Regions from separate parts of the Staphylococcus sp. FW104-15G4D genome, predicted to be linked through region 3. Evidence: predicted binding sites of a transcription regulator. Region 3 holds the regulator's gene; each other region holds the start of a gene.
What was found. Region 3 encodes Rex, which represses fermentation and respiration genes when NADH is low (regulators of the CRP and FNR family bind a similar motif). Its sites were predicted from a motif close to TTGTGAAATATTTCACAA; they were not measured.
Positions count from the first base shown of each region.

Region 1: a site for Rex is predicted at 5,942-5,959, ahead of arcA (arginine deiminase). Genes of this name have one in related genera too.
Region 2: a site for Rex is predicted at 3,612-3,629, ahead of AC3WQX_RS05580 (citrate synthase). Genes of this name have one in related genera too.
Region 4: a site for Rex is predicted at 4,470-4,487, ahead of AC3WQX_RS07430 (nitrate/nitrite transporter). Genes of this name have one in related genera too.

Region 1 covers NZ_JBYTCH010000002.1:487,949-496,171, reverse strand. The annotation lists gene AC3WQX_RS08765 (ArgE/DapE family deacylase) at 1-945, shown strand, start outside; gene AC3WQX_RS08760 (M23 family metallopeptidase) at 1,150-1,989, shown strand; gene AC3WQX_RS08755 (M4 family metallopeptidase) at 2,322-3,842, shown strand; gene AC3WQX_RS08750 (hypothetical protein) at 4,588-4,791, shown strand; gene AC3WQX_RS08745 (hypothetical protein) at 4,818-5,018, shown strand; gene AC3WQX_RS08740 (arginine repressor) at 5,220-5,681, shown strand; gene arcA (arginine deiminase) at 6,019-7,254, shown strand; gene argF (ornithine carbamoyltransferase) at 7,379-8,223, shown strand, end outside.
Region 2 covers NZ_JBYTCH010000001.1:1,143,073-1,151,295, forward strand. The annotation lists gene pnpS (two-component system histidine kinase PnpS) at 1-106, opposite strand, end outside; gene AC3WQX_RS05570 (response regulator transcription factor) at 106-816, opposite strand; gene icd (NADP-dependent isocitrate dehydrogenase) at 1,100-2,368, opposite strand; gene AC3WQX_RS05580 (citrate synthase) at 2,423-3,541, opposite strand; gene AC3WQX_RS05585 (amino acid permease) at 3,890-5,245, shown strand; gene pyk (pyruvate kinase) at 5,382-7,139, opposite strand; gene pfkA (6-phosphofructokinase) at 7,159-8,127, opposite strand.
Region 3 covers NZ_JBYTCH010000004.1:13,606-21,828, forward strand. The annotation lists gene tsaD (tRNA (adenosine(37)-N6)-threonylcarbamoyltransferase complex transferase subunit TsaD) at 1-1,020, shown strand, start outside; gene AC3WQX_RS10445 (MutS-related protein) at 1,126-2,742, opposite strand; gene AC3WQX_RS10450 (ABC-F family ATP-binding cassette domain-containing protein) at 3,084-5,021, opposite strand; gene AC3WQX_RS10455 (redox-sensing transcriptional repressor Rex) at 5,378-6,019, shown strand; gene AC3WQX_RS10460 (hypothetical protein) at 6,108-6,395, shown strand; gene AC3WQX_RS10465 (YeeE/YedE family protein) at 6,477-7,571, shown strand; gene AC3WQX_RS10470 (sulfurtransferase TusA family protein) at 7,590-7,814, shown strand; gene AC3WQX_RS10475 (ammonium transporter) at 7,992-8,223, shown strand, end outside.
Region 4 covers NZ_JBYTCH010000002.1:202,778-211,000, forward strand. The annotation lists gene AC3WQX_RS07405 (cation:dicarboxylate symporter family transporter) at 1-453, opposite strand, end outside; gene AC3WQX_RS07410 (DUF3139 domain-containing protein) at 634-999, opposite strand; gene AC3WQX_RS07415 (nitroreductase family protein) at 1,109-1,738, opposite strand; gene AC3WQX_RS07420 (MarR family winged helix-turn-helix transcriptional regulator) at 1,904-2,350, shown strand; gene AC3WQX_RS07425 (Hsp20/alpha crystallin family protein) at 2,641-3,057, shown strand; gene AC3WQX_RS07430 (nitrate/nitrite transporter) at 3,159-4,331, opposite strand; gene nreC (nitrate respiration regulation response regulator NreC) at 4,652-5,308, opposite strand; gene AC3WQX_RS07440 (sensor histidine kinase) at 5,327-6,361, opposite strand; gene nreA (nitrate respiration regulation accessory nitrate sensor NreA) at 6,371-6,823, opposite strand; gene narI (respiratory nitrate reductase subunit gamma) at 6,843-7,520, opposite strand; gene narJ (nitrate reductase molybdenum cofactor assembly chaperone) at 7,513-8,088, opposite strand; partial or broken gene narH (nitrate reductase subunit beta) at 8,081-8,223, opposite strand, start outside.

The DNA.
Region 1 (8,223 bases), on a different contig from region 3:
TATGGACGCGGTGCTGCTGATATGAAATCAGGTTTAGCAGCATTAGCCATTGCGTTAATCGAAATTAAAGAAAGTAACCAGTTAAATAAAGGTACAATTAAATTTATGGCGACTGTTGGTGAAGAAATGGAACAAGCAGGTTCTTCACAATTATATGAAAAAGGCTATGCAGACGATTTAGACGCGTTACTTATCGCTGAACCGTCTTATCCAAGTTTAGTCTATGCGCATAAAGGTTCTATGGATTTCCGAATCACTTCTAAAGGTAGATCTTCACATAGTTCAATGCCATTCTTAGGTGAAAATGCGATTAAACCACTACTCGAATTTATTCAAAATATTGATAAAGAATATGAAGAACTTACGCAAACTGTTAAAGGTGAGTCTTTAGACTACAGTAATATGGTGAATAAGTTAGCAGGTCAATTACCTGAAAATGTCACTAAAGAACAGGCTAAAGATTTAATTGAAGGTTTAGTCATGACAAATAGTATCTTTAACGGTGGTTCACAAGTCAATTCTGTACCGGATAGTGCGACTGCTGAATTTAACGTGCGTACTATACCAGAATATAATAATGACAAAGTTAAAGAATTATTTAATAAATATTTAAAACAAGCTAACGAAAATGGTTCAAGTTTATCTCAAGAAATCTATCTTGATTTAGCGCCTGTTGTAACAACTGGTAAAAATAGATTGGTAGAACTTGGCCATGAGAAAGCACAAGCACATTTCCCTAATGAGGAAGGTTTAATTATTACGCCGACTGTTGCGGTTACAGATGCGTCTAACTTACTTCGTGGTAAGGATGAGCACTTCCCATTCTTAATGTTCGGCCCTGGTATTAGACCTCATCAAGTTGACGAATGTGTTGAAAAACAAAATTATCTTGATTTTGTTGATTATTATATCGATTTCTTAACGTCATTTACTGATGAATTTTAAGTATTAATTGATAAGGTGAAAGCCCATCTCGCTAGAAAAAGTGAGGTGGGCTTTTTTGTGCATTTTTGATTGAATGGATATTTTTAGTGAATTCATAGGCTTTTATTTGTAAGGGTCTAATTTTTATATATAAAGATGAAATATGATAATTATATATAAATTAGGGAATATATATTAATGTATAGGACATCTGGGGGGATGAAAATGGACTTAAATAAATTAATTACTCTAATCGAAAATAAAAAGCACAATGAGTTATATAGGATGTTTTCTAAAAGTTTTAAGCGCTCTATTAGTAAACGCATGTTAAAGGAAACATTAGATCTATATATGAAATATGCGAAGAAACATACTTTGTATGTTGATATAGGTAATGAAAAGAGTGGCGAAAAAATCTGGCTAGATGAATACCAAAATTATGGTATTTTCGTGTTATTGGAAAATGATGTTATTTATAGTTTAATACTGAAACCCCTCTATTATTTTAAAGATAAATGGACGAAACAGACTTATGATCTTCCTATTAAAGATGAATGGCTAATATATTGGGGTGGAGATAACGAATTATTTAATTACCACTATAACTATGAAACGCAACGCTATGCATATGATTTAGTGAAACTAGTCAATGGTAAAACGATGTATGATGGTGGTCAATTTTGTTCAAATTATTATAGTTTTGGGGCGAATGTGGTTGCACCGATTTATGGAGAGGTTGTCAAAGTTGTGAACCATATTAATGATAATACGCCTGGAAACACAAATGAGAGTGAGCCATATGGAAATTATGTAATGATGAAGCATGGCGATCATGAGTATAGTGTTCTTGCCCATTTAAAGAAGCATTCGATTACTGTACATGAAGGGGATTTAATTTATGCGCAAGAAGTGATTGGCCAGTGTGGCAATTCAGGAAACTCTACCGAACCTCATTTACACTTTCAAGTTATGAATGCCCCTGATTTGGAAAATGGTCAATCATTGAAGATTCAATTTAAAGATTATAATAATCCTATTAAAGGTGAAATATTAAAAAATGATTGATGGAAATTACTCGATTGAATGTCGAGTAATTTTTTTATGTTTCAAAACCCTTGATATCAAAGGTATTACGCACAATACACTTTCGCTTAATTTCATTATGCATAATATAATTATTAATTTTATTGCAGTTTAATTAATAAAAATAAATAAATACAGTTTATCAAAGTTTAAATACTAACATAAGTTTTTGACATAATGAACATATTATTTATACAAATAATTTATAAATGAAAAGTATGTGAATAAAATGCAGTTTCCATTTACTTAACAGAAAATTAAAATTACGATGGCACCGTAAGTTGCTTTTTCAAAAATTTATAGGAGGTTACGAGATGAAAAATTTTTCAAAATATGCACTTACAAGTATCGCAGCACTTACGGTCGCAAGCCCCTTTGTCACTATGGATGGCCATGCTAAAGACAAGTCAGTAAAACAAGACATTGATGCGAAGGTTACTCAACAGACTGACGCACCAAAAGCACTTAAAGCATTGCCTGGTTCAGAAAACGTTAAGAACCATTATAAAGACTATGTTGTCACTGATGTAAAAAAAGACAACAAAGGATTTACGCACTACACTTTACAACCTAAGGTAGGTAACGTCTTTGCTCCTGATGAGGAGGTTAAAGTACATGTGAATACTGAAGGCAAAGTTGTATTAATTAACGGTGACACTGATGCGAAGAAGGTGAAACCAACTAATGAGGTGTCGATCAACAAAGAACAAGCATCTAAAAAAGCGTTTGAAGCGGTTAACCTTAATCCTAAAAAAGCGAAAAATATGAAAGAAGACGCCGTCAAAACAAATAAAGTAGAAATCGATGGTAAAACAAATAAGTATGTTTACAATGTAGAATTGATTACCACAATACCTAAAATTTCACATTGGAATATCAAAGTTGATGCAGAAACAGGCCAAGTTGTCGATAAACTAAATCTCATCAAAGAAGCAGCGACGACAGGTACCGGTAAAGGTGTGCTTGGTGATACGAAACAAATTAATATCAATAGTGTAAATGGAGGATATGCGTTACAAGATTTAACGCATCAAGGACAATTAGCAGCTTACAATTATAGTGATAACACTGGCCAACATTCGCTCATCAAAGATAACGATAAAAACTTCACAGATGATAATCAACGTGCTGGTGTTGACGCTAATTACTACGCTAAACAAGTGTATGACTACTATAAAGATACTTTCGGTCGTGAATCATATGATGATAGAGGAAGTTCAATTATCTCTCTAGCCCACGTAAACAAATTCCAAGGTTCTGATAATAGAAATAATGCCGCATGGATTGGCGATAAGATGATATATGGGGATGGAGACGGACGAACATTTACAGCACTATCTGGTGCAAATGACGTTGTAGCTCATGAAATCACACATGGTGTAACCCAAGAAACAGCGAATCTTAATTATCGTAATCAATCAGGTGCTTTAAATGAAAGTTTCTCGGATGCCTTCGGTTACTTTGTCGATGATGAAGATTTCTTAATGGGTGAGGATGTGTATACACCAGGACAAAATGGAGATGCACTAAGAAGTATGTCCAATCCCGAACGATTTGGACAACCATCTCACATGGATGATTATGTAAATACACAATCAGATAATGGTGGTGTACACACTAACTCTGGAATTCCTAATAAAGCAGCTTACAATACAATACGTAGTATTGGAAAGGGTAAAGCACAACAAATTTACTACAGAGCGCTCACAGAATATTTAAGTTCAAATTCAAACTTTAGTGATGCTAAAGAAGCGCTGTATCAATCAGCTTTAGATTTATATGATAAAAACACAGCTAACCAAGTAGCAGATGCATGGGACGACGTTGGTGTATAAATAATTGAAACTTTAAATCGTTTAAATCAGCCATAAACAATCTATCAACGAACATAATCAACGCCTTAATAAACAAGAATTAATGTTAAACACTTACAAATATTAAACGCCTTAATAAATGATGATCAAACAATGTTTGGCTTCATGTGGCCCTTACTCTAACAGTAGAGTAGGGGCTTTAAAATATTCTTAGGGAGGAGACTGCGGGTTGTCTAGCTGAAGTGAGACGGCAGTCTATTGATTGAAACTATTAATAGATATTCTTAACTCTACCTAACCTTTTTATTCTATCTTATAAATGTTATAAAGAGTGAAAGAGACAATACAAATGAGGGGTTATAAACACGAATGATCCAATGAAAGATTTTAATTTAAGAGACGTTATAGGAATATTGATTATGGGATTCGTTAGTTTTTTTAAGTTGCCTTTACTAAATGTCGTATTATTAGCATTGCTTATGATTATTGTGACATCTTTTATAAATGAAAAATTATGCTCTAAAAGCAATATTACTAGGAGAGAAGAGGATGAAAAAGATAAAACAACTTGAAGTTATTGATATTCTGTTAATCATTATTAGTTTATTAGCCGTTTTAATTGGAGTTTTGCAGATATTTAATTTAATACACGTATCGCCAATCATTACGTTAATACTTCTTATAATCATTGTCGTCCTTAATCTGTTTAAGTCATTGGATGAACATAAACATTCCAAATAGAAAATAAAGTGTTAGGAGATAAGAAGTGCGTAAATTATTAAAGAAGTTAACTAAAAAAGATTTCGTATTGATTGTCATTTTATTTATAGTTGCAGTGATGTGCTTCTTAAATACCTTTGACATAGTAAAGTTGTCAGAAAGCCAATCTAATTATGTTGCCACTATTTATACCATTATCGTTTTTATTAGTTTGATTCGAATAAATAAGAAAGATAAACACGATCAATGATAGAAAGGTTTAGGAGTTGATTGGGGTTGAATAAATCTGAGCAAGGTCTGAATATTATAGATTTCATTTTATTTACACCACTAATCATTCTTTTCTTCATTAATATTTTAATATTCACTCATTTGATTCACGTATCTGCATTTTATTCTAACTTATTATCAATCATTAATTCGGCTTTATTAATGATTGGATGGATTAGAATGATTTATAAAGATAAGACATCTTAGACATTGTACAAATGATTGTTCAATGTCAGTTATACATTAAAGTGATGTATAGTACTACCTGTGTTACTCAATATTTGTCACAAAATTTTACATACTTTCTCATATATTTTTAACATTAGAATGATAAATTATTATTAAATAAAAAGAATTATTAAAGTTTAAATGAATTTAAATTAGATTTAGTGAGGAGTTTATCATTTAATGAAAAAGAGTAAACGTCAGGATTTAGTAACCATGATTGTTAAACAAAATCACATCTATAAAAAAGCAGATATCATTGATTATATTGATGATCACTTTGGCATTCGTTATAGTATGACAACCATTGCGAGAGACTTGAGAGAACTTAATATTTTTCGTCTGCCAGCTGAGAGCAAACAATTTGAATACAAAATTTTAAATAATCAATCGCAAATCGACGCTAAAATTAAGCTAGATGATTATCTAGAAACAGAAATCATTAGTACCGTGATTAAAGAATCATATATACTTATAAAGACGTCACCAGGATTTGCGCAAAGTATCAATTATTATATTGACCAATTACAACTTAAAGAGATTGTTGGTACTATAAGTGGCAACGACACTATTATGATACTTACTCATTCTAAAGCAATGGCTGAATATGTGTATTACAAAATATTCAATCATAATTATTCATAATCTCTCATATCTGAATAATGAATCGAAAGGCCTGGTAAACGTATTGCATGCGTTTGCTAGGTCTTTTATATTACTAAAGTTATTAATTCACATATTGACTAACTATTCATTTAAGTGAATAAAAAACTTTTTATCGAAACATTCATTATTTCATATTAGCTGAATATTCATTTTCCATACGAAATAACAATACAAAAATGTATAAACAATCATATAAATGTATTGAATAACCAAATTGTACAAAACTTTCTACATTGAACTTGTGAATATAATCACATAAATATATGTGAAATCACTATATACTCATGTTGAAGTTACAGAAAAGGAGGAAATGAATATGGCAGATGGACCCATTCAAGTAAACAGTGAAATTGGTAAACTTAAAACCGTTTTACTTAAACGTCCAGGTAAAGAGTTAGAAAATTTAGTTCCAGATTATTTAGGTGGTTTACTATTTGACGATATTCCTTATTTGGAGGTTGCTCAACAAGAGCACGATCGGTTCGCCAAAGTGTTACAAGATGAAGGAGTAGAAGTACTATACTTAGAGAAACTTGCTGCAGAAAGCATTGAAGATTCAGATATTAGAGAACAATTCATCAATGATGTGTTAGCAGAATCTCGTAAAACAATTCTTGGTCATGAGAAAGAAATAAAAAAATTATTCTCAACATTATCTAATCAAGAGTTGATTGATAAAGTTATGGCTGGTGTGCGTAAAGAAGAGATAAAATTAGAATCTACGCATTTAGTTGAGTATATGGATGACAAGTATCCATTCTATTTAGACCCAATGCCTAACTTATACTTCACTCGTGACCCACAAGCATCAATAGGTCGAGGTATTACAGTGAATCGTATGTTTTGGAGAGCTAGACGTAGAGAATCAATCTTCATTTCATACATTTTAAAACATCATCCTCGCTTCAAAGATGCGGATGTTCCGGTATGGTTAGACCGTGATTGTCCTTTCAACATTGAAGGTGGGGACGAACTTGTACTTTCTAAAGAAGTACTAGCAATTGGAATATCAGAACGTACGTCAGCTCAAGCTATCGAACGCTTAGCACGACGTATATTTAAAGATCCGTTATCCACTTTTAAAAAGGTAGTAGCAATTGAGATTCCAACTAGCCGTACATTTATGCACTTAGATACAGTTTGTACAATGATTGATTATGATAAGTTCACAACGCACTCTGCAATCCTTAAAGCTGAAGGTAATATGAACATTTTCATTATTGAAAATGATGAAGCTAGTGATGACATTAAAATCACTCATTCAAGTCACCTTAAACGAACATTGGAGGAAGTACTTGGTGTTGATAATATCGAGTTAATCCCAACTGGTAATGGTGATGTGATTGATGGTGCACGTGAACAATGGAATGATGGTTCAAACACATTATGTATCCGTCCAGGTGTAGTAGTCACATATGATCGTAACTATGTATCAAATGATTTGTTAAGAAAACGCGGTATTAAAGTAATTGAAATTCCTGGAAGCGAACTAGTTCGCGGACGTGGTGGCCCAAGATGTATGAGTCAACCATTATTCAGAGAAGATTTATAGAATAGTATTCAAACACCTGTTATAGTGTAGTTGAAATCGCTTTCAATTTTAAGACTAATCATATTAAGTTTTGAAGGCGCTGATGATTTACACTGCGACTAATTAGATGAAAGGGGCGTATATTATGGAAAAAATCCGGAAACCATTTGACTTAAAAGGAAGATCACTACTTAAAGAATGTGATTTTACCAAAGAAGAATTTGAAGGTTTAATAGATTTTGCCATGACGTTAAAAACGTATAAACAACAAGGCACACCGCATCGTTATTTAGAAGGTAAAAACATTGCATTACTTTTTGAAAAAACGTCTACACGTACGCGTGCTGCATTCACAGTCGCATCTATTGATTTAGGTGCACATCCTGAATTTTTAGGAAAAAATGATATACAATTAGGAAAAAAAGAATCTGTTGAAGACACTGCGAAAGTATTAGGCAGAATGTTTGATGGTATAGAGTTTAGAGGTTTCTCACAAGAGAAAGTAGAACAACTTGCAGAATTCTCTGGTGTACCAGTTTGGAACGGATTAACAGATGATTGGCATCCAACACAAATGTTGGCAGACTTTATGACAGTAAAAGAAAACTTCGGACATCTTGAAGGCATTAATTTGACTTATGTCGGTGATGGACGTAATAACATGGCACATTCATTAATGGTAGCTGGTGCGATGCTTGGTGTAAATATTAGAATTTGTACACCACAAGCACTAAGTCCTAAAGATGCTTATGTAGAAATTGCTAGAGATTGTGGCTCTAAATATGGTGGTTCCGTGTTAGTCACTGATAAGATCGAAGAAGCAGTTAAAGATGCCGATGTTATTTATACAGATGTATGGGTATCTATGGGCGAAGAAAGTGAGTTTGAAGAACGCATTAATTTATTGAAGGACTATCAGGTCAATAAAGCGATGTTCGAATTAACTGGTAAAGACAGTACAATCTTCTTACATTGTTTACCAGCATTTCA
Region 2 (8,223 bases), on a different contig from region 3:
TTAAAGTTTGATAAATTGTGTTGTGAATAATTGCACCTAAACCAATAAAACTAATTATTGTTATAGTACTAATTAATAATAATAGACGATGATGAAACTTTAGCATTAAGCTTTAGGTCTCTCCAATTTATAACCTAATCCTCGCACTGTTTTAATTAATTTAGGTTGTTTTGGATTCTCTTCCAATTTATCTCTTAAATGACTAATATGTACATCGACGATTCGAGAGTCGCCAGCAAATTCATAATTCCAAACTGAATTGAGCATATGCTCTCGTGTAATGACACGGCCTTGTCTTTCAATTAAGTATAATAATAATTCGAATTCTTTAGGAGTTAACTCTAATAATTCTTCATCTTTATATACTTCAAAGAATTCAGGACGTATACGAATTGAGTCGATGATGATGTCTTCCTCATCTGTGTCCTCTTTCTCAATTTCATTAACAAACTTAGAACGTCTTAAAATAGCCTTAACTCTTGCAACCACTTCTCTAGGTGAAAATGGCTTTGTCATGTAATCGTCAGCACCTAGTTCAAGTCCTAAAACACGATCGAACTCATCATCTTTTGCGGTTAACATTAAAATAGGTACTAAATTTTTGTCAGATCGAATTGATTTACACACCTCAATACCATCCTTCTTAGGTAACATGACGTCCAATACAATAAGTTCAGGTTGCTCTTCTTCAACCTTTTTTAATGCTTCCTCGCCGTCATACGCGACTTCAACTATGTATCCTGCTGTTTCTAAATTATACTTTAGTAAGGTCACGATTGATTGTTCATCATCAACCACTAATACTTTTTGTGACATGGTGTGCCTCCCTATTTTGTTATTACAATTTCATTATAACTGAAGTTCAAATAAAAATAACATAGCTACACATCAATTTTACATAAACTTAACAAAACAAATATATTTGCACATATATTAAGAAAATATTTGTTTAATATTGTCTTAACATTAATTAACCTATCATCTTTTGAAGTAAAAAGATAATGATAACTTACATTTTTACATAATCTTTAAAAAAAGGGTTGGCTTTCGCCAACCCAACAAAGATTAGAATCTTATTTATTTTTAACTCTAATTTAGTTTACTTTAAGTTTTTAATTAACTCGTCAGCGAACTCTGAAGTTGAAACTTCTTCAGCGCCATCCATTAAACGAGCAAAATCGTAAGTTACAATTTTAGAAGCGATAGTTGCTTCAATTGAATCAGTGATTTTATCAGCAGCTTCTTGCCAACCTAAGTGTTCTAACATTAGAACTGAACTTAAAATTTCTGATGATGGATTAACTTTATTTAATCCAGCGTATTTTGGAGCTGTACCATGAGTTGCTTCAAAGATAGCGTGGCCTGTTTCGTAGTTAATATTAGCACCTGGAGCGATACCAATACCGCCAACTTGTGCAGCTAAAGCATCTGAAATGTAGTCACCATTTAAGTTCATAGTTGCTACTACATCATGTTCAGCTGGACGAGTTAAGATTTGTTGTAAGAAGATATCAGCAATTGAATCTTTGATAATAATTTTGCCTTCTTTTTCAGCTTTATCTTGAGCTTCATTTGCTGCATCTTTACCTTCTTTTTCAACAATTTCATCATATTGTTGCCAAGTAAATACTTTATCACCAAATTCATTATGAGCTAAGTCATAACCCCATTGTTTGAATGAACCTTCAGTGAATTTCATAATGTTACCTTTATGCACTAAAGTCACAGATTTACGATTGTTATCTAAAGCATATTGAATAGCTGCTCTAACAAGACGTTCTGTACCTTCTTTAGATACAGGTTTAATACCAATACCTGAAGTTTCTGGGAAGCGGATGTTAGTAGCTCCCATCTCATTTTGTAAGAAATCAATTACTTTTTTAACTTCTGAAGTTCCTTCTTTAAATTCAATACCTGCGTAGATATCTTCAGTGTTTTCACGGAAAATAACCATATCTACATCTTCAGGACGTTTAACTGGAGATGGTACACCTTGGAACCAACGAACAGGACGTAAGCAAGTAAATAAATCTAATTCTTGTCTTAAAGCAACATTTAGTGAACGGATCCCGCCACCAATTGGCGTAGTTAAAGGTCCTTTAACAGCGATTAAATATTCTTTAATCGTGTCTAAAGTTTCTTGAGGTAACCATTCTCCTGTTTCATCATAAGCTTTTTGTCCAGCTAAAACTTCTTTCCATTCAATACGTTTTTCGCCGTTGTAAGCTTTTTCTACTGCTGCATCAATAACGCGACTTGCAGCTTTCCAAATATCTGGTCCAATTCCATCACCAATAATAAATGGAATAATTGGTTCGTTTGGTACATTTAAACCTTCATTAGTTTGAGTAATTTTTTCTGCTGACATAAATCTAACCTCCAAGTATATTTAAACTTTCACTAAATACTATATGTTATTTTATTATCTTTCTTCAATAGGAACATATTTACTATCTTTCTCACCAATATATTGAGCTCTTGGTCTCATAATTCTGTTGTCTCGATATTGTTCTAATATATGAGCAATCCAACCAGAAGTACGACTTACTGCAAAGATTGGTGTAAATAAATCATGAGGAATGTTCATACTGTGATAAACAGTTGCACTGAAGAAATCAACATTTGGAATTAAGCCTTTTTCATCTTTCATACGCTTTTCAATAGCTAATGAAATATCAAATAATTCGCTTTGACCAGTTTCTTCAGTAATTTTACGGCTCATTTCACGTAAATATTTAGCACGTGGATCACCATCTTTATATACACGGTGACCAAAGCCCATTACTTTATCTTTATTAGCGAATCTCTCATCAAGGTAACTATCAACATTATCAGTACTACCTACTTCTTTTAACATTGCCATTACACGTTCATTTGCACCACCGTGTAGAGGCCCTTTTAATGAACCTACAGCAGCAACTATACCTGAATACATATCAGAGAGTGATGAAACAGCACAACGAGCAGTGAATGCAGATGCGTTTAATTCATGATCGGCATGTAAAATTAAAGCTTTATTGAATGCTTCAACCTCAATGTCAGTTGGAAGTTCGCCTCTTAACATGTATAAGAAGTTCGCTGCATAACTTAATTCTGAATTAGGTTTAACAGGTTCTTTCCCTTCTCTTACTCTTGCGAAAGCCGTAACTAATGAAGCAATTTTTGCTTGAATACGAATTGCTCTTTCATACTTTTTATCTTCAGATTCATCTTCAGCATCTGGATCGAAATGAGCAATATAAGATACAGATGTACGTAACGCTGTCATAGGATGAACATCATCAGTTACATACTCTTCAAAGTGTTTATAAACTCTTTCGTTTAGAGTCATAAACTCAAATAATTTTTCTTTCAATTCTTTTAATTCTTCTTTATTTGGAAGTCTATAATTCCAAAGTAAGAAAATAATTTCTTCGAATTGGGCATTTTCTGCGAGATCATCAATATCATAGCCCGCATATGTCAATTGACTGTCAATTATTGAGCTGATCTTAGTTTCAGCTGCAATAACCCCTTCTAAACCTCTTTGTAATTCTGCCATGATAAATTTCCCCTTTACTATTTCTTTATGAAATGGCTTTCACCTAGTATTATAGCTAAATTCAAACAATTTGTGAAACATTATAAATAACTTTAAACATGTAAAAATGGTATATTAGCTTGACCTTAATGTATGTTAACATCTTTAAAAGAGCGTGAAATTAAACTTTACATAGTATATAACTCATCAAATTTCAAAAATATTGTGATGTTTTCGTTTAGTTATCAAGAATGATTACAAAATATAAATATACATTTTAGTGAATTTTCACACTTTTTTGCGAAAAGAATTGTATAAATAGCCTTATAAGTGCATAATATAAATATCTTATAGTAAGGGAGATGTCTTATGGCTGAAAATTTACAAAGAGAATTGAGCAATCGTCATGTTCAATTAATCGCCATTGGAGGCGCTATAGGAACGGGGTTATTCCTTGGTGCCGGTCAAACAATTGCAATGACGGGTCCCTCAATATTGCTTACCTATATCATTATAGGATTTATGTTATTCATGTTTATGCGTGGATTGGGAGAAATTATAATTCAAAACACTAATTTTAAATCATTTGCGGATGTTACTAATAAATACATAGGACCATTTGCTGGATTTATTACAGGGTGGACATATTGGTTATGTTGGATTATTACTGGTATGGCTGAAGTTACAGCGGTAGCTAAATATGTTAGTTTTTGGTTCCCTGAAATACCTAATTGGATTAGTGCTTTATTTTGTGTATTAATCTTAATGTCATTTAACCTACTAAGCGCCAAATTATTTGGTGAATTAGAATTTTGGTTTGCAATCATTAAAATTGCCACAATTATTGCTTTAATCGTTGTAGGTATTGTCATGATTCTTTTTGCTTTCAAAACACAATTCGGACATACAAGTTTAACTAATTTATACAACCATGGAATATTCCCTAAAGGGGCTTCAGGGTTCTTCATGTCATTCCAGATGGCACTATTTTCATTCGTAGGAATCGAAATGATTGGTGTTACTGCTGGAGAGACGAAAGATCCTGAACAAACTATACCAAAGGCAATCAATAGTGTACCTATTAGAATATTAATTTTCTATGTTGGGGCATTAGCAGTAATTATGTCAATCATTCCTTGGTACAAAGTTGATCCAGATAACAGCCCTTTCGTTAAATTATTCGCTTTAATTGGAGTACCATTTGCAGCTGGAATAATTAACTTTGTGGTTTTAACTGCTGCTGCATCATCATGTAATAGTGGTATATTTTCAAATAGTAGAATGCTGTACGGACTATCTAATCAAGAACAAGCTCCACCAGCCTTCTCTAAAACGAACAAAAACGGTGTACCACACACAGCTATTATAGCTTCGTCAGCATTATTGCTAATTGCAGCGTTGTTAAATTATATTTTCCCTGACGCTACTAAGGTATTTACTTATGTTACAACTATTTCAACTGTACTATTTTTAGTTGTATGGGCATTGATTATTATTGCTTATATCAATTACAGTAGAAATAATCCAGAGTTACATAAAAAGGCAACTTATAAATTACCTGGTGGTCTATATATGGGATATGCAATATTAATATTCTTCATTTTTGTCTTCGGCTTATTATTTGTAAATGTCGATACTAGAAGAGCTATCTATTTAACACCTATTTGGTTTATTATTTTAGGTCTCATGTACTTACGATACAAAAAGGTAAGCAAACACGCGTAATAATAATAATTAATACCAGCGTTAGAATTGAAATGTCTAACGCTGGTATTTTTTTATCACCATGCAAGTTTTAAAACACAAAAACTGAGACATTATAAATAATGCCTCAGTCATGTAAAATTATATTTAAATTAAATTATAGTACGTTAGCGTAGCCTTCAAAGATTTTTCCTTGAGCTGCATCAACAGTAACTAACATATCGTTCTTAATTTCTTTAGTAGCTTTTTCAACACCAACTACTGTTGGAATACCTTTTTCTAAACCAACGATTGCACTTGGTGAAGTGATACCGTTCTCTTCAGTAATTAAACCAATAGCATTTTCGACATAAGGTACTAACGTTTCATCAACAGAGTTAGTAACAATGACTTTATCAGATAAATCTTTACCTTCTAAGTCACTTGCACTATCAGCAACAATAGCATGGCCTACTACTGATCCACGACCTACACCTTGGCCACGAGCAATTTCATCACCTACTAAGTGAATTTTCATCATGTTTGTTGTACCTTTTTCACCAGTAGGTACACCTGCAGTAATAATGATTAAGTCTCCATTAGAAACTCTACCAGTCTCAACTGCAGTTGCTACTGCGTTATTAAGTAATGCATCAGTGTTTTTACGTCCTTCTTTAACTACAGGATTAACGCCCCAAACAATCGCACATTGACGTGCAGTTTCTTCACTAGGAGTAACAGCGATAATATCAGAGTGTGGACGATATTTTGAAATCGTACGTGCAGTTGATCCACTCTCTGTTGCAGCAACAATTGCTTTAACATTTAAATTAAGCGCTGTATGTGCTACAGAAACACCAATGGCATTAACAAGAGATGTTTCAACTAACTTAGTACGGTCAGATAATAATTTTTTATAATCTTGCGCTGCTTCAGCTGAAACTGCGATATTTCTCATCGTTTTAACTGCTTCTTCTGGGTATAATCCCGCTGCAGTTTCACCTGATAACATAACTGCATCAGTACCATCATAAATGGCATTAGCAACGTCACTTGCTTCCGCACGAGTTGCACGAGGATTACGTTGCATTGAATCTAACATTTGAGTTGCAGTAATAACTGGTTTACCTAATTTATTACATTTTCTAATTAAATCTTTTTGAACCATAGGTACTTTTTCTGGTGGTATTTCAACACCCATGTCACCACGAGCAACCATTAAACCATCAGAAACTTCTAATATTTCGTCAATATTATCGATACCTTCTTGGTTTTCAATTTTAGGGAAAATTGTGATATGAGCTTTTTCTTCTTCAAGAATTTGGCGAATATCTAAAACATCACTAGGACGTCTTACGAAACTTGCTGCGATAAAATCAACATTTTCTTTGATACCAAAGCGGATATCATCAGCATCTTTATCAGTGATACCTGGTAAATTAACTTTTACTCCTGGTAAGTTAACACCTTTTTTATTTTTTAATTCTCCTGTATTTAAGATATCACATTTAACTTCGCCTTTATCTTTATTAATTTCTTTAACTTGTAGTTCAACTAAACCGTCATCTAATAAGATATAAGAACCTTCATTTACATCGTTAATTAAGTCTTCATAAGTAACTGAGAATTTCTCAGGAGTACCTTCAACTTCATTCATACTTACAATAACTTCTTTACCTTTTTCTAATTCAATAACGCCATCTTTCATATTATGCGTACGAATTTCTGGCCCTTTAGTATCTAATAATAGTGCAACAGTTTTATCTAAGCGTTTAGCAACTTTACGTATTGTATCAATTCTTGCTTTATGTTCTTCATGACTACCATGAGAGAAGTTTAAACGCGCAACGTTCATACCCGCGTTAATTAATTTTTCAAGCATTTCTTCCGATTCAGAAGCTGGTCCTATAGTACATACAATTTTAGTCTTTCTCATTATATAATCCTCCCATAATTTATATTGATAATTCTTTAGCTAATTGATACATATCTTTATCAAATTTATGATTACTTTCTCCAAAGATATCATCAAATGGTGTAGCAGTTAATTGATTATTTTTAATACCCACACCTTTAGCAGTTTCACCTTGTTTAAGTAATTCTACAGCGTGTCCACCTAACCTTGAAGCCAACACACGGTCAGCTCCAGAAGGGCTTCCTCCACGCTGAATATGACCTAAAACTGATACTCGAGTATCAATATTGATGTATTTCATTAATTCATCAGCACATTCTTGGCCACTCATACATCCTTCAGCGACCATAACGATAGAATGTTTCTTACCTCTTTTTATACCCTGTTCAATCTTTTCTGCAACATCTTTAATGTCTGTATGAACTTCGGGTACTACAATCGTCTCTGCGCCAACAGACAATCCTGCCCATAACGCTAAATCACCACAGTCTCGACCCATAACTTCTACTATAAAAGTACGAGCATGACTTGATGCAGTATCTCTAATTTTATCGACCGATTCAATAATTGTATTCAAAGCAGTGTCAAAACCTATAGTGAAATCTGTACCATTAATATCATTATCAATAGTACCAGGTATTCCAATAGTTTGAATTTCCTTACATTCTTCACTAATACGTTGAGCACCGCGATAACTACCGTCGCCCCCAATGACAACTAAGCCTTCAATACCACGTTTACGAAGGTTTTCAATACCTTTCTTACGCACATCTTCTTCTTTAAATTGAGGGCACCTAGCTGAAAATAGGAACGTACCTCCACGTTGAATTGTATCCCCTACAGAGCCTAATTCAAGCTTGTGAATATCATCGTCAAGTAAACCTTGGTAACCATGATAAATCCCATAAACTTCAATATTATTGTAAATTGCTGTACGAACGACTGCTCGAACTGCAGCATTCATACCTGGTGAATCTCCACCGCTAGTTAAAACTGCAATTTTTTTCATGACGACATACCTTTCTTTAACTAGATTTATCTTTAACTCTAAATTACCACAATTTATTTTACTGTTCCATCAAAAGAAAGCCTTTCAACGGATGTA
Region 3 (8,223 bases):
CAAACTTTAATTCTAGGGATGGAAACCAGTTGTGATGAAACAAGTGTAAGTGTGATTAGAAATGGTCAAGAAATACTTTCTAATACAGTATTAAGTCAAATTGATAGTCATAAACGATTTGGTGGAGTTGTTCCTGAAGTCGCAAGTAGACATCATGTTGAAGGTGTAACAGCTACGATTGAAGAGGCACTTGACTCAGCAAACGTCACTATGCACGAGATTGATGCTATAGCAGTGACGCAAGGTCCAGGATTAATAGGTGCATTACTAATAGGAATAAATGCTGCAAAGGCGCTCGCTTTCGCTTATGATAAACCTATTATTCCTGTTCACCATATTGCTGGCCATATTTATGCAAATCATTTAGAGCAACCACTTACATTTCCATTAATGGCTTTAATCGTTTCCGGTGGTCATACAGAGTTAGTCTATATGAAAGATCACCTGAATTTTGAAGTTATTGGTGAGACGAGAGATGATGCTGTTGGAGAAGCTTATGATAAAGTGGCTCGTACGATTAACTTACCTTATCCTGGAGGACCACAAATCGATCAGCTAGCTACTCAAGGTCAAGATGTATATGATTTCCCAAGGGTTTGGCTTGAAAAGGATAGCTACGATTTTAGCTTCAGTGGATTAAAAAGTGCAGTCATTAATAAATTGCATAATCTAAGACAAAAAAATGAAGAAATTGTAGAAGAAAATGTTGCTACAAGTTTTCAAAACAGCGTTGTTGAAGTATTATCTTATAAAGCTATTCATGCTTGTAAATCTTATGACGTTAAACGACTTATTGTGGCAGGTGGTGTAGCAAGCAATAAAGGATTAAGAACATCACTCAAAGAAGCTTGTGATAATGAAGGCATTACTTTAACGATCCCAAGTCCATCCTTATGTACAGATAATGCTGCAATGATTGGAGCTGCGGGTCATTATCTTTATCAGGCTGGATTACGAGGTGATTTAGCTTTAAACGGTGAAAATAATATAGACATAGAAGATTTTACGATGAGTAAATAAACAAAAGAGCACTATATAACGTATGAACTTAACTGTTAATATTTCGTTATATAGTGCTTTTATTATTGTATAAATATTTAAATAGTTATTACTGTAAAAGTCAACTTATTCATCTACTTGTGTTTTAGCGCGGTGATAAATATCATCTGGAAAATGAGTAATTCTAAGCAATTCAATCGCATTGCGCGTATTTGCTTTGCCTGATTTGATTTTATAGTCAAAATAAATTTCATTGTTTTGAATAGACTCATTAAAATGATAATTATGGTAATCCTTTTCTAATAGGGTGGACAATTCAATATCATGCGTAGCTGCAACAACTTGATAATTTGGCAGTTCATTTAAATAGCTGAGTACTGATTCAGAGGCAGCAATACGTTCTGTTGTATTAGTTCCTTTAAAAATCTCATCTATGAAACAGTAAATTTTAGCTTGTGTATGAATATTAAAAAGTCGTCTAATTGACTTTAATTCAGCCATAAAATAGCTGTCCCCTGAGAGTACATCATCTGCGTTAGCCATTGAAGTAAAAACGTAACCTGGTTGGTAGTTAAATGATTCAGCAGTAGCAATATTAAGGGATTGAGCCATAATAACATTCAGTGCTACAGCCTTCATGAAAGTCGATTTACCAGAAGCGTTCGAACCTGTAAGTAGAAGGTTGGTATCCAAGTTTAAATCATTAGGAACGGCCACTTCTTCATCTATTAGTGGATGAATTAAACTTTGAAAATGCATACCCTCCATGTATTGATCAGCATGAGGTATACAATAATGAGTTAACGTACGTCTATACATAGCTAAAGAGTAGTGATTATCTAGTGTACTAATATAGTCGTAACATTCTTCGACTTCATTTTGATATTTAAAATAACTATGTTGTATTAGATGAAATAAAACATAATCAACCATAAACATTAATTTGACAAGCATTATCGTACTGCCTACAACATCATTGGATTCTAATTGAGCTAGCAATCCACTAAAACGTCGAGAATTTTTAAAGTGATTAAAATTAATATTTATGTCAGGTGTTCCCTCTATCTTAGACAAAGCCTTACATTGTTTGATTACATTAGCAGTATAAAAGATTGATTTTAAATCCTGTTCATAAGTTTTCTTTAAATTTAAAGAAAGCACAATATTTAAGAAGAAGCTTCCAATAAATAAAAAGACTCCTATTTCTGGTGAAATAAATATAGATAAAAATGCAATTAAAGGTAATAAAGGACAAAACATTAAGAGATTGTTCTTAGGAATTGGTGTTAATTGATCTGGGAATAATGGGTATACAGTTTTGCCTATTTTAGAAAGTATGTAAGATACATTTAAACGAAAAGATTTATCCTCGCTATAACGCTTGATGAGTGATCGATTTTCAATCGAGAACATTCCTCTTAATGTAGCATATAATTTCATTTCTCCAATAGCGGTAAAATTAAAGTTTATTTTATGAAATAGAGCTTCAATATTTAAATCTGACCAAGTTTTATCATCTATAAGAGGATGTTGATCAGTGTAATTATCCTTATACTCTTGATATTGAGCATCAAACCTAGAATTAGGCCTTATAAATGTCTCTAATTTAGCTTTCCTATCCCAAAGCGTATTAATTTTAGCGATTGTTTTTCTCCTTTCGATAAATGAAACGGTGATATTTACAATCGCTATTAAAATAATAAAGATAAGAACGATGAGTCCAAACGTCTGATTATTAGTCATAAATGTCTCCTCAATATAGTTATAGTTAAATTATTTCATAAATAAATTTTAGACTCAAATCTTCATACTAAATATAAGATGTCAATAGGGAACGTGCGTACTTATCAACAAAATGTGTGTAAACTGTGGATAAACACTGTTGAAAAGTGTGGATATTACCGTGTATAACTCGAATAATTTTTAGCGAAAGTGTTAATTTACTTGTGGATAACTAGGATAAGTGTGTGGATAGCTATCAAATTAACAATATAGCGTGTGAATAAAATTTGTGTAATAACATACTAAAAGACACTAAAAAGTAAGAAATTCTACCTTTAAGTGTCTCAATAATAAATGGATATTTATAATTTTTCTTGTAATTCTTCCCATTCTAACATTACTTGTTCTAATTTTTGTTCGGTATTATTTTTTTCCTCAGCTAATTCTGCAGCTTTCATTGGATCATTAAATACTTCTGGCTGAGTTAATTGTGTTTCAATATAAGAAATATGAGTTTCAAATTCTTCAATCTTAGTTTCACATTGTTCAATCTGACGTTCGATTTTACGTTGATGACTTTTCTGTTGTTTTTGACTTGAATATGCTGAAGAAGAAATAGAAGTGTCATTATTGTTATTGGTTTTTGAAGAAGAATTCTTCAATTCTTCTTGAGCTTTTAGTGCAGCAGTTTCTTCAGTTTTCTCAATATAGTATTGATAGTCCCCGAGATATATCTGTCCACCTTCATGATTCAAATCAAATACTTTATTTGCAAGCTGATTAATAAAATATCTATCATGAGAAACAAATATTATTGTACCTTCAAAATGTTTTAACGCTTGTTCTAACATTTCTTTTGAATCGATATCTAAGTGGTTGGTAGGTTCGTCTAAAATCAGCACATTGTCTTTTTGCAACATTAATAAAGCTAATTGCAAACGAGCTTTTTCACCGCCAGATAGGTCATTAATTATTTTTTTAACATCTTCTTGTACAAATAAGAAACGACCTAGTACAGCACGTACATCTTTTTCATTCATAGTAGGGTACTGGTCCCAAACGTAATCTAAAATTGTTTTATTAGATTTGAATTCAGCTTGTTTTTGGTCATAGTAGCCTATTTGAAGATTTGCTCCAAAAGTAATTTCTCCACCAAGTTTGTTTTGCTTATCGGCAATTGTTTTGATAAGTGTCGTTTTTCCTACGCCATTTGGTCCTATTACTGCGATATGATCCCCCTTGAATACTTCGATATTAATAGGTTGAGTGATAGGTGAATCATAACCAATTTTTAGGTCACGAATATGCATGACATCATTGCCTGTATTTCTTTCAAAGCCAAATTGGATATTTGCGCTTCTAGCGTCAATCATTGGCTTATCTATACGTTCCATTTTTTCTAACGTTTTACGTCGACTTTTAGCCATGCCACTTGTTGAAGCGCGTGTAATATTCTTATCAACAAATGTTTCTAATTTTTGAATTTCTTCTTGTTGCTTTTCATACTCTTGCATACGTTTTTCATAGTATTGGTCACGTTGCTCAATAAATTGTTCATAATTACCTACATAACGTTTAACGTCTCCAAGGGCAACATCATAAATTTGAGTAACTATTTTGTCTAGGAAATATCTATCGTGACTAATTATGATAATGGCGCCTTTGAAATATTTTAAATAATCTTCTAACCATTTAGTAGTCTCTAAATCTAAGTGGTTTGTTGGCTCATCTAGCAATAGTAAGTCGGGTTCATTTAATAACATTTGAGCAAGAGAAAGTCGTGTTTTTTGACCACCACTAAAATCATTAATGGGTTTGTTAAAATCACTTTCAGTAAAATTAAGCCCGTGAAGAACTGTTTTTATTTTACTTTCATACTGATAACCTTCAAGTTGTTCAAACCGGTTTGTTAATGATTCATAACGTTCCATATGCTCTTGATAAGTTTTGGTTTCATATTCATTTGTATGTTGTGCCAACCAATCTGTTTCCTCTTTAATTAAGTTTTCCATATTTTTTATATGTTCAAATGGTTTTGACATCTCTTCGAAGACAGTAGCCGTGGAGTTAAGTGTCATTTGTTGCGTGAGGTAACCCATTTTTAAATTTTTTATTTTCGATATATGACCACTATCGTAACCTTCTACGCCGGCTATGATTTTCATTAATGTAGATTTACCTGCACCGTTTCGACCAACGACACCAATTCTTTCACCAGTTTTAACTTCAAAGTCTACATCAGTAAAAATATCTTCACCATCGAACGATTTCGAGATGTCATTAAGTTGTAAAAGTATCATTCGATTCTCACCTTTCTAATTCTATTAAATAGTTATAGACTATATGTAATCAATAAGATTTAAAAAATTTTAATTTTATGTGAATTTTAAATAGTTAAGCATTATTTTTTAATAATAGGGTACATCTACCTCATAAGGTATGACGATTAAGCTATTTATTGACTCAATTATCTTTATTTTACAGCATTCGCGCATTACATGAAACTGAGATATTTATTTTTAAAAATCAATAATGTATAATATTTAAGTATTCATTGAAGGCAATTATTTGTTTATTTAAACGCCTTACAACTTGCACGATAAAACGTTTGAATACATAAATATAATTCATTCAAACTTTAAGGGGGACATATTGGATGCCAGAAAATATTAAAATTCCTCGTGCTACATTAAAGCGTTTACCTTTATATTATAGATTTGTGAGTACATTAAAATCTAAGGGTATCGACCGTGTGAATTCTAAAGCAATCAGTGAAGCTTTACAAATAGATTCGGCAACGATTCGTCGTGATTTTTCATATTTTGGTGAATTAGGTAAAAAAGGCTATGGTTACAACATCGATAGTATGCTTGAATTTTTCAAGTCTGAACTAAGTGAAAGTGATGAAATTAAAATTGCGATAGTAGGTGTTGGTAATCTAGGTCGCGCGTTACTTACTTATAATTTTTCAATACACGCTGAGATGACAATTACTGAAGCTTTCGATATTAGAGAAGATCTAATTGGAGAGAAAGTGGGTAAAGTCGTTGTTAAAAATATCAATGAAATTCAATCTACATTAGCAGCAGAAGAAATTGACGTTGTGATATTAACGACTCCTGAAAGTGTAGCACAACAGGTTGCTGATCAACTCGTTGAAGCGGGTGTGAAAGGTATACTTAACTTTACGCCAAGCAGAGTTAAAACACCACAAGATGTACAAGTTCACCATATTGATTTGGGTATTGAACTACAATCACTATTGTTCTTTATGAAGAACTATAGTAATAATAATTAATAACTTTTAGCATCCTAATTTAGGATGCTACTTTATTATGTAAAAATGATATAGTATACGTAATAAAATAAAGGGGGCACAAGCCATAATGAAATTTGAAGCAAACTGTACATTTAAAGCACATATCCCTCAAATGATAAGGGTTCCTGGAAAATTAGTAATCAATGAGAATACTTTACAATTCAAAGCTTATGGCAAAGAATATACTCCATTTGATATAGAGTTAGATATTAATAAAGTTGTGAGATATAAGTGCTCGAAAGGACTGCTGGGAAGTAAATTATTTGTTTACTATAACAATCATGAGTGGTATAAATTTAGTCATTTTTCAAAAGAGGATTTAAAATCATTGAGTAAAGAATTGAAAATACATTAGGTTTCAAAAAATATTGAACTTGCAATTTTTCATTTTTTCTAATATAATACCTTAGTATTTATATCGGAAATAGGTGATTAAATGACATGGATGATAATTAGTGGACTTATTGTCGGAGTATTATTAGGGTTCGTAATGCAACGAACAAGATTCTGTCTAGCGGGCGGTTTCAGAGACATGTATGTCCAAAAAAGTAATAAAATGTTTTATGCATTGCTCGTAGCTATAACAGTTCAGAGTTTGGGATTACTCATATTAACAAGCTTAGGTATTATTGAAGTGCCTACACATACATTTCCAGTATTAGGGACGATTATAGGATCATTTATATTTGGCGTTGGTATTGTATTAGCTGGTGGCTGTGCCACAGGTACGTGGTATCGTGCTGGCGAAGGTTTAATTGGAAGTTGGGTGGCATTAATTTTATATGCTATAACTTCTGCAATTACTAAAACAGGAGTACTCCTTCCTGTTATGAATATGATTAATAAGCCTACGAACGTGAATGCGAGTGTAAGTCATTCAACAGGGCTTCCTAATTGGGTACTTGTTTTAATTTTAGCAATTATTACAATTACAATGGTTGTGAAAACTATACGTAAACCGAAAGTGATGGTGCCTAAGTTAAAACAAAAATATACAGGTATTAGACACTATTTATTTGAAAGAAAATACCATCCATTTATAGCTGGTATTGCCGTAGGACTTATTGCTTTACTAGCATGGCCCATGAGTGAATCAACTGGTCGACCTTATGGACTTGGGATTACGACTCCATCTGCTAATTTGATTAACTTTCTAATATCCGGTGACACTAAGTTCATCGATTGGGGCGTTTTATTAGTGCTCGGTATCTTTATTGGTTCATATATTGCTGCTAGAGGGTCTAAAGAATTTAAATGGAGACTTCCAGATAAGAAGACGATTCGTAACAGTGCTATTGGTGGCATATTGATGGGATTTGGTGCTTCAGTAGCTGGTGGATGTTCAATTGGTAATGGGTTAGTAGAAACCGCAACAATGAGCTGGCAAGGATGGTTAGGTTTAGCATCAATGATAGTTGGTGTATGGTTCATGAGTTATTTTATTTTTATTAAACCAATGAAAAAGTTTCAACAATCATCTAATGAAAAATCTAAACGTAAACAAGTGAGTCAACAAACTCAGACAACATAAGGTAAGGAGGATAAGAAATTGGTACATGAATTAGGTACTGTTGGAATGGTGTGTCCATTTCCACTTATTGAAGCGCAAAAGAAAATGGAAGAGTTAGAGCAAGGCGATGAATTAAAAATAGACTTTGATTGTACGCAGGCAACAGAAGCCTTACCAAACTGGGCAGCTGAAAATGGATATCCAGTCACTAATTATGAACAATTAGATGATGCTTCTTGGACGATAACTATTCAAAAACCTTAAATTTAATTTAGACGTAAGCTAGTGATATCATACGATGTCACTGGCTTTTTTATTTTAATATATTCAAATACTCAAGTTATGATGTCACTTAATCTTACAATTAGTGTAATTTTATCTTACCGATTTTTGCACTTCTACTAAACACTCTTTATGATGTTGCTAAAGGAAGTGGTAAGAATGAATATGGATGATACAATTTTCTTATTTCTATGTACATTATTAGTTTGGTTAATGACTCCAGGATTAAGTTTATTTTATGGAGGTCTAGTCCAATCTAAGAATGCATTAAATACAGTAATGCAAAGTATGGCTGCAATAGTTATCGTTACCTTTGCGTGGATGATTATTGGTTTTTCTATTAGTTTTGATCAAGGTAATGATTGGTTAGGTGGCTTAAAATTTCTAGGTC
Region 4 (8,223 bases), on a different contig from region 3:
TAGATTGGTTGGCACAATATTTACAATAGTATCAATTAAATGATTACCGTATGTAGAAGCTTGTTCAGCTGAATGTGCAGAAGATTGATATTTAGAAATGTCACCTTTAGGTAGTTTATTATAATCTAATCCGGCACCTGGTTTGAACAGGTTACCAATTATAATACCTAACCCAATAGCAACTGTCGTTATAATTTCAAAGTAAAGGATTGCTTTCCATCCATAACTGCCTACCTTTTTCGAATCCCCTAAATTCGATATAGACAAAGCAAGTGCACAGAATACAATCGGAATAATGATCATTTTTATTAAATTTAAGAATATGTCACCAAAAGGCTTTATATAATTTGCTAAATTATCTTGTCCAAATAATAAAAGTCCTACGATGACACCTAGTACCAAAGCAATAATAACTTGCGTTGGTAAACTTATTTTTCTCTTGAATAGAGCCATAATGCAAACTCCCCTTCATCTGACATCACTTAATTATATCAGATAATATTAAAATAGCTACTTAAATTTTAAAGCTATTAATAAATAAAATATTTATGACTTGAAGTCAAATATGTTCTTAATAGTGAAAAAACACACGACTTCAAAGTGAATCATGAAGTCGTGTGTACTCTAAATTATTTATTTTGATGGTTTATAATTTTTATCAAAATCACTATGTTTCGCTTTCTTTATGCTTTTCTTCGTTTCACTATCAAAGCCTTCTACAAATATACCTTTATTCGTACTAATTGGTTGCATAACATAAGTGACATTAGATTCGCCTTTGAAAACGATTTCTTTGTAATACATCCCTTTTTTAGCACTATATAAGTTATCTTGCTTTTTAATTTTATCTTGTAAATGATGTTCTTTGATATAACTATCCATAAGTTCGATATTTTTATGACCTTGATAACTTTTTAGACCAAAGAAAAATACTATAGCTAAAATAAGTGAAATGATTAATATAATAATTATTCTTAAAATGACTTGTTTTCTACTCATGATAGAAACTCCTTTTATACTTATCTTATTAAGTATGAACTAAAAGTTGGTTATATAAAAGAGATTATTCAACATTGTAACAAAATGTTCTCATCTCATGAATATTACTTTATAAATATTCTCTCACTTCATGAACAGGTAATCTTACAGAACCATGAGCTTCTTGAGCTTTTTTACCAATAGCAATTGCTAATACTGGGACATATCTATCTGAATCATAACCAATAATCTTAGCGATATTTTCTTTATCAAAGCCACCAATAGGATTTGTGTCATATCCATAAGCTTTAGCAGTTAGCATAAATTGCATAGCCATTAAACTACTATCAATATTTACAATGTCCTTCATACCTTCTCTTGACAAACTTTTATAATAAGGAAGAATCCATTCTAACATTTGAGTTTTAATTTCCTCTGTCATATGGGCTTGGTCTACTGCATCATTATAAATTTGTTCAGCTTTTTCGTAATTTTGTAAATCTCCGAAAATAATCACCATAGCCGAAGAAGTAGTAAGTTGTCTTGAATTAAAACCAAAAGCTTCTTTGATTTTTTCTTTTCCTTCGTCACTCTCTACAACAGCAATTCTCCATGGTTGCATATTAACTGATGAAGGCGCCTTTGTAGCTTTAGTAATCATTTCATCCATTTCTTCATGAGGAATTTTATATTCACTATCGAATACCTTTACTGATTTTCTTCCGTTAAGTACTTCATTGAAATCATTTAATCTTGTCATGAGATAATACTCCTTTATTCTGTATTTATTTGAGTTTCAAAATCAAACAAAATATATTCAAATGTCGTCTAAATTTAATTTAAAACAATTTGATTATAGTGATGAAATCGGCACTTGACAAGTCATACACTTCATAATATTGTTACTTTAACAAGGAGTGATTAATTGTATGTAGAGAATAGTTATTTAAGTAAACAATTATGTTTTTTATTTTATGTTTCTTCAAAAGAAATCATAAAGAAGTACACAAATTACCTCAAAGAGTATGAATTAACATACACAGGGTATATTGTACTAATGGCGATCGAAAATGATGAGAAACTTAATATTAAAAAACTAGGTGAGCGAGTCTTTTTAGATTCAGGCACACTGACACCACTGCTCAAGAAATTAGAAAAGAAAGATTACGTTGTTCGAAGTCGTGAAGAGAAAGATGAACGAAATCTTCAAATTTCACTAACAGAACGAGGTAAAGAAATTAAAAAACCGTTATCTGAAATATCAATGAAAGTCTATAGTGAATTCGATATTAATCAAGATGAAGCTAAAGAATTAATTGAAAACTTGCAAAATTTTGTATCTAAAAATTTTGACAATAGTATAGAAAAGTGATACTTGTAGAGAAAAAGACAAAAGTAGACTTTTTGAAAATCTTAGGCAAATTCAACTTCAGCATTAACGACACAATTTAATAACATCAGTATGTATAGTAAGCTTTTGTCTTATTCTCTCGTACAATTTTTGACTTTTTTTATCCCCTAATTCCTACTAAACTTATAGAATACCTATTTATTATTAAGTGTTATCACTTTACCTCTTTTCGCTCTCTTAATATAATGTAGTTGAAAAATTATTCTAATATATTCTAACTACTCATTTAACACTTTAAGGAGTGAATTCTAATGAATAATAATGATTTTTTCAATAATAATTTCTTCAAAAATGATCCTAGTGAATTATTTAAAGACTTAGGGAAACAAGTATACAATCAATTTTCATCAAGAGCATTTCCTACTAATATTTATGATAAAAATGGTGCTTATGTATTAGAAGCTGAACTTCCTGGTTTAAGCAAAGAAGATATTTCACTTAAATTTGAACAACATATTTTAACTATTAAAGCATACAAAAAAATCAATAATGAAAATTATAAATCACAACTTAATGAACGTTCTAATGGTGAATTAGAAAGACGCTTTGAATTCGATGAAATTGATAAAGAAGGTATAGTAGCTAATTACACTGATGGCGTATTATATGTCACATTACCTAAACAAATCAATGAAGATGACAAAGCTACTACAATTTCAATTCAATAATAATAAAAGAACCCTCAACTCTGAAAAAAAGTTGAGGGTTTTTACTGTATAATATGCATAAATATGTTAAATACAATTATTTATCTACATATTAACTAACATTAGTCACTATAGAGTGTTGTACCTATTTCAGTTTCTTTTTTATATAAATGAACCATTGTGATTAAAGCGATAAGTGCAAATAGTACTAATAAACCAAATGCAAGATGACTTGAACCTGTTAGTCCTGTGACAAATGTAATCACTAAAGGTGGGAAGAAACCACCCAAACCTCCCATCATAGAAACAATTCCATTTGCAGAGCCTGCTTCTTTCGAGAAATAAGAAGGTACTAACTTAAACACGAGGCCATTACCTATACCTGCACAAACGCTTATAGTTAAACAACCAATAGTAAAATAGATGATTCCATCGAATAAAGTTAAAATTAAACCTCCAATAATCATTATTACAAAATCTATAATGAGTACTTTCACAGCATTAAATTTATCCCCTAAAACGCCACCAAGTGGACGTAAAAATGTTGCAAGAGCTATAAAAATACCGGATCGAATCCCTGCATCTACCTTATCGATAGTAAAATGATGCACTAAATAATTTGGTAAGAATAATCCAAATGCCACAAACGCACCAAATGTTATGAAGTACCAAAAACTCAAATAGTATAATTTATAATTTTTAGCCAATACTTTGACTTGAGATATTAACGGTACTTTGACTTTAGGTTCTTTATTATCTCCCAATAAGAACATTAATACTGCAAACAAGCTGATAATGATTAAATAACTTCTTACGGTATTTTGCCACCCTATTAATCCTGCCAAAACAGGTGCACAAAAAGATGAAATTGCTGTTCCTATATTGCCCATTCCATAAATCCCGTTAGCTAAACCAACTTTATCTTTTGTAAAATATTTAGGTAGCGCAGTTACTCCTACTGAGAATATCGCCCCACCGACTCCAAGAAAGAAGCCACAAATTATAAGCATCGTCGTACTTTGGGCTTGTCCTAAGAAAAATATTGGGAATAGCAATACTATAAAACTACTAAAGAATACCCATTTGGCACCTATAATATTTGTAAGATACCCAAAAGGAACTCTTAAAACTGATCCTAAAATAACAGGTATAGCTAAAATAATAGAAATTTGACTAGCAGAAATTTTAATATCTTGAGTGATAAATGGCATTAACGGAGATATAATACTCCACGCCATAAAACCTACTATCAAACTAAACGTTTGTAATGTAAGCTGGTAAACTCCTTTTTTCATTTCTTTTTCACCTTCATTAAGTTGATAGAATAATGATTAGTACCATGTCTATTTTTAAGAGAGGTCAAAATAATGAAATCTATAAATAATACATACGGGAATAGACATAGTACTAATTACAACTTTATTTTAGTTTTATTGTGAAAAAATGAACATAAGGATTTACCCTTAATATACTCAGCTTTTTCCCTATAAAAAGTATTAAAAGTTAACTCTAAAAAATAAACATCGTATGATACCTGCTAATTTTAAAGCACAAAAAATCCTAAAAAATGATGAGCTTATCATCTTTTAGGACTTGATTAATCAACAGTATGTTTTTAAAACTCGAGTAATTTCTTTTTTAATGCATATTCTACAAGCTCAGGTTTGCTCTTAAGGTTGAGTTTATTCATAATGTGCGTTTTATGTGCTTCAACTGTTTTCACTGAAACAAATAACTTTTCAGCTATATCTTTATTACCATAACCTTTTGCAATAAGCGGTAGAATTTCAAGTTCTCTTTTTGATAATATCTTAAAGGGATCTGAAGAATAACTCACTTCTTCCTGATGAGATTGATTAATAAACTCATTTACTAAAGAAGTGGTCATCTTCATATCTACATATGTTTCTCCTTTATATACTGTTCTTACAGCTAAAATTAATTGCTCATCAGGTGCATTTTTTAAAATATATCCTTTCGCTCCACTTTTTAAAACGTGAAATAGGTATTCCTCATCATCATACATCGTTAAAATAAGAATCTTAGTTTCTGGAAAACTTTCTGAAATTTTACTTGTAGCGACTAACCCTGATTCACCAGGTGGCATGCTCAAATCTAAAATTAAAACATCTGGTTTATACTCTAAAACCTTTTGATATGCTTCAACACCATCAGCTGCTGTTGCGACAACTTCCATATCTTCTTGGTAGTTTAATATCATCGAAAATCCTGTTCTTACTACAGCGTGGTCATCTGCTATAACGATCTTCACATTCATTCCCCCACTATTTTAAATAGGTATGTCTAGTGTGACTATGGTTCCTTTATTGAGGTGTGATTCAATATTAATATTTCCATTTACTAATTCCGCACGCTCTCTCATACCGTAAAAGCCTAGTCCTGATCCTCTGGGCTTGTCATCCAAATTAAAACCTTTACCTCTATCTACTACTTCCGCTAACAAGCGATGTTCACTTTTACTAATATGAACCTCTATTTCATTTACTTCTGCGTACTTTAACGCATTTAGAACCGCTTCTTGAATCACACGATAGACAACAGTTTCAACTTCATTATCAAACCGTAATCCTTTAATATTGGAATGGTAATTAATTTGAATACCATAATTTTCTTCAAATTGCTTAAAGTAGGAATTAAAAGCGGCTTCTATGCCTAAATCATCTAATGACGAAGGACGTAGTTCCACTGATAGATTACGAATGTCATCAATGAGTTGCGACACTAAACCTTCTATTTGTTGCGTACTTTCAACAACTGTTTCATCTTGAAACTTGTATTTTAATAGTCGTAGTTCAACATCAATATTTAACATTTCTTGAATCACGCTATCATGTAACTCACGAGAAATGCGCTTTCTTTCATTCTCTTGGGCTTGTATAGATTTGTGAAGCATTTTCTGTTGATACATTTTCTCCTGTCTTTCAATTTGTGGAGAAACATTTTGCAAAGTAAAAGCACTAATTCCTCTTTCATCATCAATAGTTTGATAAGTAGCTGTATAAGGTTCTATTTTATTGTCCTTTGTCTTCATAAATACTTGGAAGTTTGATTTCTGCAAATGATTCGCTTCTAAAAAGCATTCTTCACATGACTGTAAATCATATTCATTGGAATATCCTTCACAGCGATTGCAAATGGCATGCGTCATTGCTTTATAATTATCTTCTTCAGATAATATATCTCTAGCAGCTCCGTTCATTGCAATAATTTTGCCAAGACGATCGACAAAGACAATCTTTTCAGTCGTAGTATCATAATATTTATGCAACAAGTCTTCTACATTTAATTCAAATTTATTTAGCATCATATTCACCTAATTCTTTTCTGTAAAAAACCCTATTTGACTTTGAATATCAAGTTGTTCTAAAGACTGTGGCAGAGGATGATGATTTCTTTGACCTAACAATAATACTCCATACATTTGATGTTCAAGCCATAGTGGAACTGCTACAACAGCTGTTAACGATTCATTCAAAATAATTGGAAAGGCAATTTTCTCTGCTTGAGTTAGTGCTGTATCTACATCAGCAATTACCATGCGTTTTCCAGTTTTCATTACAGTCCCAGCTAAACCTCTTCCTTTTCTTAATATAATTAATTTATATCGTTCATTCGTATTACCTGAAACATATTTCCATTTGATTGGCGATGATCTAAGCGATCGTTCATACATCGCAATCCCCCCAAAATCATAACCACCATCTATTCTCAATCGGTCTAAATTATTCTGTAAACTTTGATTGTTTAATAAGGATTCTGGTCTCAATTTTCCCATCCTCTCGTCATCAAACTTTATTCTTGCGGTAAATAATATATCTTCTGTTCATATATGAAATCGGTACACTCCATACGTGGACTAATCTTGTAAATGGCCAACAAGCAAATATTGTAAATCCTAGTAAAATGTGCAATTTAAAAGACCAAGGGACGTGAATCATAAAATCAGCATTAGGTGTAAACATAAACAGATGTCTAAACCATATCGCTATAGTTTGACGATAATCAAAATCAGGTTGAACCGCGTTGGTAAAAATTGTTGAATAACAACCCATAATTAATATAATCACTAATAAAATATTAACGAAAATATCAGAAGTTGAACTAAGTTTCCTAACATTTTTAATAGTTAATCTTCTTGAAGTAAGAAGTATCATTCCTAACAATGTCATTATACCAAAAATACTACCAATATATACTGCTCCTATGTGATAGATGTGATCATTGACACCTATAGATTCAAGCCAATTTGCTGGAATCAACAAACCTACAACATGACCAAAGAATACTGGAATCACGCCAAGATGAAACATCAAACTTCCCCATTTTAACTGTTTCTTTTCAATTAATTCACTTGATTTAGCCGTCCAAGAAAATTGATCATATTTATAACGAGCAATATGTCCAATAACAAAAATACTTAAACATAAATAAGGATAAATGACCCATGTAAATTGATTAAGCATGATTTCCCACCTCTTTATTAGAAACAATACATGCTTTTAAAGTTTGTCTTAACGCTTTGATGACATACGCATAAGGATTGTTATTTTTAGCAAGATGATTAGCCATCTCATAAGTTCCATCCTCAATAATCATGATGATTAATTTTAAATTGTCTTCTGCACGAACATCATTTTCCCAGCGAGCTACTTGCAAAAATTGAAGCATTAATGGTAAGTAATCCGATAATTCATTGTCTATCATTTTAAGACCAAACATTTCATATAACACTTTAAGTTTAGCTAACATTTGCCCACGTTCTTTTTGAGTATCAAATCGATTATATGTCATGTAAAGAGGATAGTTTTTACTGAAATCAAATGTATCTGTATAAATTGCTTTAATTTCTGACAAAGAATAATTCATTATAATTTCTCTAAATGCACATAAATCTTCGTATGCTGGGTGAGATGCTTCAATTGTTTCTTGAAACACATTAGGGTGAAAGGTTAACTTTTCTGGAAAGTTAATTTGTTGGCCCAAGTAACCTAAACTTTCTTGATATTGAGCTAATTTCTGAAGATTAATCACGGAAAATCCCTCCATAGAAGTTATCATTGTATATCTCTTGTCCTGATTTACCTGAGCCAACTGCTACACCACAACCTTCACAATTTGCACCAAAGTATTCTCCACCATAACCTTGACTACCTTGTGCTCTATAGG